DNA from 3 places in the Cupriavidus sp. CPT47-8839-RL05A genome. Region 2 is predicted to be linked to each of the others. Evidence: predicted binding sites of a transcription regulator. Region 2 holds the regulator's gene; each other region holds the start of a gene.
What was found. The regulator FNR, encoded in region 2, switches genes on or off when oxygen is low (the NO sensors DNR and NnrR bind a similar motif). The targets are predictions, from matches to a motif close to TTGATNNNNATCAA.
Positions count from the first base shown of each region.

Region 1: a site for FNR is predicted at 2,034-2,047, ahead of AC3WVS_RS29280 (DUF3149 domain-containing protein). Genes of this name have one in related genera too.
Region 3: a site for FNR is predicted at 1,476-1,489, ahead of AC3WVS_RS26260 (fatty acid desaturase). Genes of this name have one in related genera too.

Region 1 covers NZ_JBYTEG010000032.1:49,231-52,466, reverse strand. Annotated here, with positions in the region: gene AC3WVS_RS29290 (MFS transporter) at 1-1,155, shown strand, start outside; gene upp (uracil phosphoribosyltransferase) at 1,357-2,007, shown strand; gene AC3WVS_RS29280 (DUF3149 domain-containing protein) at 2,135-2,299, shown strand; gene AC3WVS_RS29275 (helicase HerA-like C-terminal domain-containing protein) at 2,352-3,236, opposite strand, start outside.
Region 2 covers NZ_JBYTEG010000015.1:75,456-78,691, reverse strand. Annotated here, with positions in the region: gene AC3WVS_RS19210 (sulfite exporter TauE/SafE family protein) at 448-1,206, opposite strand; gene fnr (fumarate/nitrate reduction transcriptional regulator Fnr) at 1,285-2,010, shown strand; gene AC3WVS_RS19200 (hypothetical protein) at 2,073-2,318, opposite strand; gene AC3WVS_RS19195 (hypothetical protein) at 2,315-2,524, opposite strand; gene ccoG (cytochrome c oxidase accessory protein CcoG) at 2,553-3,236, opposite strand, start outside.
Region 3 covers NZ_JBYTEG010000025.1:62,416-65,651, forward strand. Annotated here, with positions in the region: gene AC3WVS_RS26250 (adenosine deaminase) at 1-3, shown strand, start outside; gene guaD (guanine deaminase) at 80-1,402, shown strand; gene AC3WVS_RS26260 (fatty acid desaturase) at 1,587-2,762, shown strand; yybP-ykoY riboswitch at 2,820-2,967, shown strand; gene AC3WVS_RS26265 (TMEM165/GDT1 family protein) at 3,082-3,236, shown strand, end outside.

The DNA.
Region 1 (3,236 bases), on a different contig from region 2:
ATTCCCGTACCGACGGCCTTGCAGACCGGGACGATGTTCTTTGTCGGCATGCTGATCGGCGCTTTCGTGTTCGGCCGGCTGGCTGACAGGATCGGACGCCGGCCAGTGCTGATGATGGCGGTGGTCATCGACGCCATCTGCGGTGTCGCTTCAGCCTTTGCACCGGACTTCCAGTGGCTGCTGTTGCTGCGTTTCCTGACCGGCATCGGCGTTGGCGGCACGCTGCCGGTCGACTACACCATGATGGCCGAGTTCCTGCCCTCGGACCGGCGCGGTCGCTGGCTGGTCCTGCTGGAGTCGTTCTGGGCCGTCGGCACGATCCTGCTCGCCATTCTTGCGCTGATCGCCGTGTCGCGAGGCAATGATGCCTGGCGGCTGATCTTCCTCGTCACGGGCATCCCCGCCCTGGTCGGCGTGGTGTTCCGTTTCTTTGTTCCCGAGTCTCCGCTCTACCTGAATAAATCGGGACGCTCGGCCGAGGCGCGCGCGGTGCTGCAGCGTGTCGCCACCGCCAATCGCGTGTCCGTTGAAATCGGCAACCTGGAGCCGCAGCCGATGGAGCGCAAGTCGGTCTTTGCGCTGTTCGCGCGCGGATGCCGGCGCCGCACCATCTGCCTGCTTGCCGCCTGGGCGCTCATCTCGATCGCCTACTACGGCGTCTTCGTCTATCTGCCGGTCAAGCTGGCGGGCCAGGGCTTTGGCTTCATGCGCGGCCAGGTCTTCCTGATCGTGCTCGCGCTGGTGCAGCTTCCCGGGTTCGCGCTGGCCGCGCACGGCGTCGAGCGCTGGGGCCGCAAGCCGACCCTGATCGGCTTCCTGCTGCTCAGCGCGGCAGGCTGCATGCTCTACAGCCTGGGTACGTCCACCGCGCTTATCGTCGGCTCGACCCTGCTGATGAGCTTCTCGCTCCTCGGTACCTGGGGCGCCCTCTACGCCTTCACGCCCGAGGTGTACCCGACCGACCTGCGGGCCAGCGGGATGGGCACTGCGGGTGCGATGGCGCGCTTTGGCGGCCTGTTCGCGCCGTCCATCATTGCACCGATCATGGCCAGCCAGTTCACCCTCGCCCTTGCGCTGCTTTCGTCATTTCTTGCCGTGGCGGCAATCGCCATCTACATGGTGGATATCGAGTCGAAGAACCGCGCGCTCGACTAGCGCAAGGCGCCGCCGGACGCTCCCGGCAGTTCAGGGAGCCCGCCGGCGGCGCTGGCGTAGCGGGTCCCGAAAGCGAAGCCACGGGCAGGGCGGCCCGCTTCCATTACAATCCGGCTGCAACGGCGCGGCGCGCTGGTCGACCCGATCTCGCCGCCCGCTTCACCTGCTTGCCCCTATCCCGCCGAGCCCTCGCCGCCAGCCATGAAACAAGACCCGCGCTTTCCCAACCTGTTCATCCTCGACCACCCGCTGATCCAGCACAAGCTCTCGCACATGCGCGACAAGGAAACGTCGACGCGCACCTTCCGCGAACTGCTGCGCGAGATCACGCTGCTGATGGGCTATGAGATCACCCGCAACCTGCCGCTGACCACGCGCCGCATCGAGACGCCGCTGGTGGAGCTGGACGCGCCGGTGATCGCCGGCAAGAAGCTGACCATCGTGCCGGTACTGCGCGCGGGCGTGGGCATGAGCGACGGCCTGGTCGAGCTGATCCCGTCGGCGCGCATCGGCCATATCGGCGTGTACCGCGACGAGCAGCACCGCCCGGTGGAATACCTGGTGCGCCTGCCCGACGTGGAGGACCGCAGCTTCATCCTGTGCGACCCGATGGTCGCCACGGGCTATTCGGCTGCGCATGCCGTGGATGTGCTCAAGCGGCGCGGCGTGAAGGACGAGGCCATCACCTTCGTTGCGCTGGTGGCGGCGCCCGAGGGCGTGGAGGTGTTCCAGAAGGCGCATCCGAACGTGCAGCTGTTCGTGGCCTCGCTCGACAGCCATCTCGACGAGCACGCCTACATCGTGCCGGGCCTGGGCGATGCGGGCGACCGCCTGTTCGGCACCAAGAACTGAGTGGCGCGCGGCGGGCTGGCTTGCGCTTGACCGGCCTCAATAGTCCGCGCCACAGGGCTCCCTACACTGGCGGCAGGCGCCGGCGAGACCTCGCCGGCGGCCATCGCCAAAGCAAAGGGAGCCAAGCATGGAAGCCTTCAAGATCCTGTTCAGTACCAGCACCGGCCTGATGAGCCTGGGCGTGATCGTCTTCATCATCGGCATGGGGTGGTTCTTCGCGCGGATGTTCGCGCGCAAGATGCGCGAGGATGCGGCAGCGGCCAAGGCGCAGCAACAAGCGCAGCGCCGCTAAGGAAAAGGGCCGCTTCGCGCGGCCCTTTCCGTCATTGCGTCAGTCCGGGGCTTTACTTCTTCTTGCCCAGCAGGCTCCCCAGCACGCCGCGGATCAGCTCGCGCCCGACCTGCGAGCCCACCGTGCGCGCGGCCGACTTGGCCATCGACTCCAGGATCGAATCGCCGCGGCCGGTCTTGCCGGTGCCCTTGGTCAGCGTGCCGAAGATGTCGCCGGCCGTGCCGAGCCAGCCGCTGTCCTGCTCGCCCGCTGGCTGCCCCGCCGGCGCGCCGCCAGCGCCCTTGCCGTTGCCATTGCCGACCGTCGCCACGCTGCCGCGCAGCTTTTCATAGGCGGATTCGCGATCCACGGTCTTCTCGTAGGTGCCCGCCACCAGCGAACTTGCAATCAGCTGCCTGCGCTCTTCCTCCGTCGCCGGGCCGATGCGGCTGCCCGGTGCCAGCACCCAGGCGCGCTCGGTCACGCAGGGCGTGCCCTTGGCGTCAAGGAACGACACCAGGGCCTCGCCCACGCCCAGTTCGCTGATCGCGGTTTCCAGGTCCAGCTTGGGGTTGGCGCGCATGGTGGTGGCCGCCACCTTGACCGCCTTCTGGTCGCGCGGGGTAAAGGCGCGCAGCGCATGCTGCACGCGGTTGCCCAGCTGGCCCAGCACGGTGTCGGGGATGTCGATCGGGTTCTGCGTGACGAAGTACACGCCCACGCCCTTGGAACGCACCAGCCGCACCACCTGCTCGATCTTGTCGAGCAGCGCCTTGGGCGCATCGTTGAACAGCAGGTGGGCCTCGTCGAAGAAGAACACCAGCTTGGGCTTGTCCAGGTCGCCGGCCTCGGGCAGCTTCTCGAACAGCTCGGACAGCATCCACAGCAAGAAGGTCGCGTACAGCCGCGGCACGTTCATCAGCTTGTCGGCGGCCAGGATATTGACCACGCCCTGGCC
Region 2 (3,236 bases):
GCATCCAAGCCGTGCACTTCCCTATCTTTGCATCGAGTTGCCGGGCGTTCCGGCAGGAGATCGTTCGCATGCCGTTATGGGCCAGCCAGCGAACCTCTTGCGTAGCGCGTCCGCACATATCGGACGTCGCTGTCAGCGAACTGAAGGCCTCGGACGCAAGAAAAACGGGTATCGGGAGCAAGGCCGGCATCGCCAACACCGCAGTGCCAGCCGGACTTTTGAACCAGATCTTTTGAACCGGATGGACTGTGGGGACGGGACGGGCATCGAAAACCTTCCGCTTCCCCTGCCCTGAACTCGCCTTCTGGTATGAAGGCCGCCTGGCGCTGCTCGTCCGCTGCTTACCGCGGCTCACAAGACGCCGCGCGATACCGCAATGTTGGCGATTGTATGGCATTCCCGCCCCCGCCTGCAACCATCATCCGTTGCCCGCGCGGCGCCGGCGCCTCAGAACACCAGGCAGAATCCATGCTCGGCCAGCGAATGTGGCAACAGCACCGCTCGCGCAATGCCAAGACCGCCGAACGCCATCACCGCCAGGCCGGCACCCAGGCGCACGCCGGGACGGCGCGACAGCGTACGCAAATAGCCCGACAGGCCGGAGAGCACCAGCAGGTTAGGCAGTGTGCCGAGCCCGAACACGCCCATCACGAGTGCGCCGGACGCCGCATTTCCCGCCAGCAGCGCCAGCGTGAGCGCCCCATAGACCATGCCGCACGGCACCAGTCCCCACGCCAGGCCCACGCCATATCGCCGCGCCAGGCCGCCGCGTGCGCGCACAAACGACGGCATGCCGCGTGCCACGCCAGCCAGCCGGCGCGCCACCGTTGCGCCGGCACGCGCCGCCAGCCGCTCCAGCCAGTCGACGGTAAAAGTGTTGCCGCGCAGCAACCGCCAGCCCGACCATAGCAGCATGACGCTGCCTGCGCCGAACAGCCAGCGCTGCACCGGCAGATAGTCCTGCTTCCACGCCGAAGCACCGACCGCGCCCAGCGCGGCCCCAAGCAGCATATAGGTCGAGATCCGGCCCAGGTGCATTATCAGCAACTCGCCCAGCCAGGCGGCACGGCTGGGCACAAGACTGATCGTGGCCGCCGCCCCGCGGCGTTGCTCCACGGCCAGCGCCACGCCGCCGCACATGGCAGCGCAGTGGACCCCGCCCAGCAAAGCCAGCAGAAAAACGCTGATCAGTACGCCAAATGTCAATTCTCACTCCCTACCACATCACATCGCACGGTAAAATGTCCTTATCGCGCCCTCGCTGCCATTTCTAGCAGGTTCCAATTGCTCACCTCCATTCCCATTACCGAGATGTCACCCCGCTGCTCCACCTGTGCGATGGGGCAGCTGTGCCTTCCGGTCGGCATGTCGCAGCAAGACCTTGCCAAGATGGACACGCTGGTTCAGGAACGCATCCGTGTGCACAAGGGTGAAACCCTGTATCGCATGGGCGATCCGCTCACCGCGGTCTATGCCGTGCGCTTTGGCACGCTCAAGACCCACGTCACCACTGAAGACGGCCGCTCGCAGATTACCGGCTTCCACCTGCCCGGCGAAATTGTCGGTCTCGACGGGCTGGGCGAGATGCAGCATGCCTCCGATGCCGCCGCGCTGGAGGACACCGAAGTCTGCGTGGTCCGCATGAGCGAGTTGCAATCGCTGTCGGCAGACCTGCCGTCGCTGCAGCAGCAGTTCCTGCGCCTGATGGGCAAGGAAATCACGCATGACCAACTGATGCTGGTCACGCTGGGCTCGATGCGCGCCGAGGAACGCCTTGCCGCCTTCCTGATCAACCTCTCTGAGCGCCTGTCGGCGCGCGGCTATTCGGCGTCCGAGTTCGTGATGCGCATGAGCCGCGAAGAGATCGGCAGCTACCTGGGCCTGAAGCTCGAAACCGTCAGCCGCCTGTTCTCTCGCTTTGCCGAAGCCGGCCTGATCCAGATTCGCCAGCGCCACGTCAAGCTCGTGGACATCGACGGCATCAAGCAACTCTACAGCCGCTCCTGCTAAGCGGCCAAGGCGCTGTCATGGCCGCATCCGGCCATGACAGCGCAGGCCTCACGGCAGCCCGCTTACTCCAGTTCGTCGGTATCGCTGAGCCGCGTCGGCATGGTGTAGAGCGTCAGTCCGCTGGACAACGCGCAGAACACCCAGGCCATCAGGAAGCCGATGGTGTAGACCGATTCGCGGGACGCTTCGATCGGCTGGCCGAAGAAGTTCAGGTCACCGGGATCCACCACCGAAAACACCGTCGCGGTCGCAAACCCAGCCATCAGGAACGCCGGCCAGAGTACCCACATCAGCCAGCGCAACCTCATGGCTGCCTCACAGCGGCAGCCTTGGGCGGCGCGGCGTCGACCTTCTCGACCACCAGGCCATGGCGCGTTGCACCCTGCACCGGCATGTCCGGATGCGTGGATGCCAGCCAGATTGTCACGCCGCACGCCACCATCGCCACCAGCGGGCCGCTCATCAACAGCCACGGCCACGGCTCCTTCCACCACGGATTGCCTTGCTGACTCATCTTGCCCCCTTCATCTTGACGACTAGCTTCACAAATCGCGCGGCACGATGAAACTGGTGGATTGCCGGATTTCGGCATGCCCCCGCTCCGTGCCTTCGCTCGTCACTGTCACGTTGATCTTGTGCGTGCCCTGCGCCGCGGCCTCGATCGGCACGCGGATCCGGATCGGCAGCAACCGGTTGGACGTCGGCGCCAGCGATTCGGCCTGCTTGTCGTATTCCACCGTCAGGTTCTTCAATTCGTCGCTGTCGGCGCGCACGCTGATCTGCATCGGCGCTTCGGTGGTGTTGATCAGCTGCAGGCGATAGACATTCTCGATCCAGCGGCCTTCCACTTCACGGCCGAGCGCACCACGGTCGCGGATGATGTCGACCTTCAGCGGCGTGCGCAGCGCGATCGAAGCCATGAACCCGGCCAGCAGTGCCACCCAGATCACGGAATAGATAACGACGCGCGGGCGCAGCAGGCGCTTGCGCGATGCCGCCGCGGACAAGCCCTTGCGCATCGCGTTTTCCGAGGTGTACCGGATCAGGCCGCGCGGATATGCCATCTTGTCCATGACCTGGTCGCAGGCGTCGATGCAGGCGCCGCAGCCGATGCACTCGTACTGCAGGCCGTCGCGGATATCGATGCCCGTCGGGCACACCTGCACGCAGATGCTGCAGTTGACGCAGTCGCCAAGCCCCGCCTTGTGGTGGTCGGTCTTGCGCGA
Region 3 (3,236 bases), on a different contig from region 2:
TGAGCGCGGCGCATGCCAATAGCCCGGCCCGCTGCTTGAACCATGCCGTTCCGCGCGGGCCGGCCACAAGAGACAAACCATGACGACCAACCCCAAGACTGACTCCCTCACCCGTGCCATTCGCGGCCGCGTGCTGCATTTCCTGCGCGATCCGCAATTCCATGAGGATGCGTATCAGTATTGGGACGACGGGGTGCTGATCGTCACCAACGGGCGCATCGCCGCCGCCGGCGACCATACGCAGCTGGCTGCGCGCATTCCGGCTGATGCCGAGATCGTCGACCACCGCGGCAAGCTGATCGTGCCCGGCTTTATCGACACCCACGTGCACTACCCGCAGACCGACATGATCGCGTCGCCGTCGCCGGGCCTGCTGCACTGGCTCGACACCTACACCTTCCCCGAAGAGCGCCGCTTTGCCGACCCCGACTACGCGCGCGGCGTGGCCGGCTTCTTCACCGAGGAACTGCTGCGCAACGGCACCACCAGCGCGGTGGTCTGGAGCACGGTGCACAAGGCCTCGGCCGAGGCTCTCTTTGCCGAAAGCGAGGCGCGCAACCTGCGCATGGTCACGGGCAAGGTGATGATGGACCGCAACTGCCCGGAATTCCTACGCGATACGGCCGAGACCGGCGCCCGGGACTCCGCCGACCTGCTCTCGCGCTGGCATAACAAGGGGCGCCTGGCCTACGCCATCACGCCGCGCTTTGCCCCGACCTCGACCGAGGCGCAGCTGGCCGCCTGCGGCGAGCTGGCGCGCGCCTATCCGGACGCCTTTATCCAGACCCACGTGGCCGAGAACCGCGACGAGGTCAAATGGGTGGCCGAGCTGTTCCCGGACGCGCGCAGCTACCTGGACGTGTACGACCGCTACGGCCTGCTGCGCCCGGGCGCGATGTATGGCCACGCCATCTACCTGGACCAGGACGACCGCCGGCGCCTGGCCGACAGCGGCGCCGCGGTGGCGCATTGCCCCACCTCCAACCTGTTCCTGGGCAGCGGCTTCTATGACTTCCACCAGTCCGACGCCAACCGCCTGAACGTGACGCTGGCCACCGACGTCGGCGGCGGCACCTCGTTCTCGATGTTCCGCACCATGAACGCGGCGCACAAGGTGGCGCGCATGGGCGGCTACTACCTGACCGCGCTGCGCATGTTCTACCTGGCCACCCGCGCCGCGGCCGAGGCGCTGGGCTGGACCGACCGCGTCGGCAGCTTCAGCGTTGGCTGCGAGGCCGACTTCATCGTGCTGGACCCCAAGGCCACGCCGCTGATCGCGCGCCGCAGCAACCGCTCGGAAACGCTGGAAGAAGAGCTGTTCGCCTTTGCCATGCTGGGCGACGACCGCGTCATCGACAGCGTCTATGTGATGGGCGAGGCCGCCCACGTGCCAGCCGCCTGATCCGTCACCTGGCCAGCAGCCGCCCGCCCCCATGCGGCGGGCGCGCTTTTACCGCTTCGCCCCCGCCTCCGGCTTGACGACCGTCAAGGCCGCCTTCGACAAAGCCTTCTAACCTTGCGGTTCCGCCGCGGCCGTCTGCGTGCCGTGCGCCCATACCCATCCGACCGCAATCAGAAGGTTCCGCATGACCGCTTCCCAATCCGCCGCTCACGCCCCTGAGCGCGCCAGTGGCCCGCATGGCGTGCCCCATGCCGCGCGCAAGGGCGCGCCCAACCACGCCCCGCTGCCGGAGCCGATCGCGCCGGACGCCCCGCTGCCCTCGCGCAAGATCATCCGCGGCTGGTTGATCCCGCTGGGCCAGCGCAGCACGCCGCGCGCACTGCTGTTGTTCGCCTTCGACTACTTGCTGTTCGGCGCCGTGTTGGCCGGCGTGGTGCTGGCGCAGCACTGGGCCGCCAAGCTGGCGCTGGGCGTGCTGGCCGGGCTGATCATCGCGCGCCTGTTTATCATCGGCCACGATGCCTGCCACCAGAGCCTGACCCCGCGCCGCGGCCTGAACAAGTGGCTGGGACGGCTCACCTTCCTGCCCTCGCTGACGCCGTACAGCCTGTGGGAAGTCGGCCACAACGTGGTGCACCATGGCTATACCAACCTGAAGGGCTTCGACTTCGTCTGGGCGCCCTACTCACTGGAAGAATTCAACGCGCTGCCGCGCTGGCGCCGCGTGATGGAGCGCATCTACCGCACCGGCTTCGGCCCGGGCCTGTATTACCTGGTGGAAATCTGGTGGTGCAAGATGTTCTTCCCCAGCAAGCGCCAGATGGCTACGCGCCGCCCGATCTTCACCGGCGACTGTGTGCTGGTAGCCGCCTTCGGGCTGGCCTGGATCGGCGCGCTGGCGGGCCTGGCGCTGGCCACGGAGCAGTCGGTGTGGTTGCTGATCGGCGCGGGCTTTGTGCTGCCATTCCTGGTCTGGAATGTCACCGTCGGCTTCGTGCTGTATGTGCACCACACCCACACCAGCGTCGCCTGGTATGACACCAAGGCCATGTGGGCCAAGGCACAGCCCTTTGTCTCGACCACCGTGCACCTGCGCTTCCGCCACGGCATCGGCGCGGCGCTGCACCACATCATGGAACACACCGCGCACCACGTCGACATGAGCGTGCCGCTGTACCGCCTCAAGCGCGCCCAGGCACTGCTGGAGCACGCGCTGCCGGGCCGCATCATCATCGAGAACTTCTCCTGGCGCTGGTATTTCGATACCGCGCGCCGCTGCAAGCTCTATGACTTCAAGGCCCTGTGCTGGACCGATTTCCGCGGCCGCCAGACCAGCGACAACGCGCCTGTACCCGTCTGAGGGGTCAGGCCTTGTGGCGGGGGCAGGTGGACGCCTGCCCCCCCCGCCGCTATAATTGCCGCTTCCATTGGGGAGTAGCCGCCCTGCTCTCACCGCGCCGCGCAATGCGGACTCCGGGGGACAGGGGCGTACGTCAACAGACTTGACCGCTTGCGGTTATGGCGTGCGCAGCTCCGGACCCGCCCGGCCGTACTGATACGGACCCGGCAGCGTCCAGCCTGGCGAGACCGATGACCATACCTTTCTGGCCGGGCCGGGAAAGGTGTGCGTCATTGGCATCTCGCGATGCATTGCGGCCCGGTTACCCCACAACACCAATATGGAAGCCTTCCTCGTCTCCACAGGCATCGTCGCCCTCGCTGAAATGGGCGACAAGACGCAATTGCTGTCACTGGTGCTGGCCGCGCGCTACCGCAAGCCCGTTCCCATCATCGTTGGCATCCTGATCGCCACGCTGTTCAACCACGGCTTTGC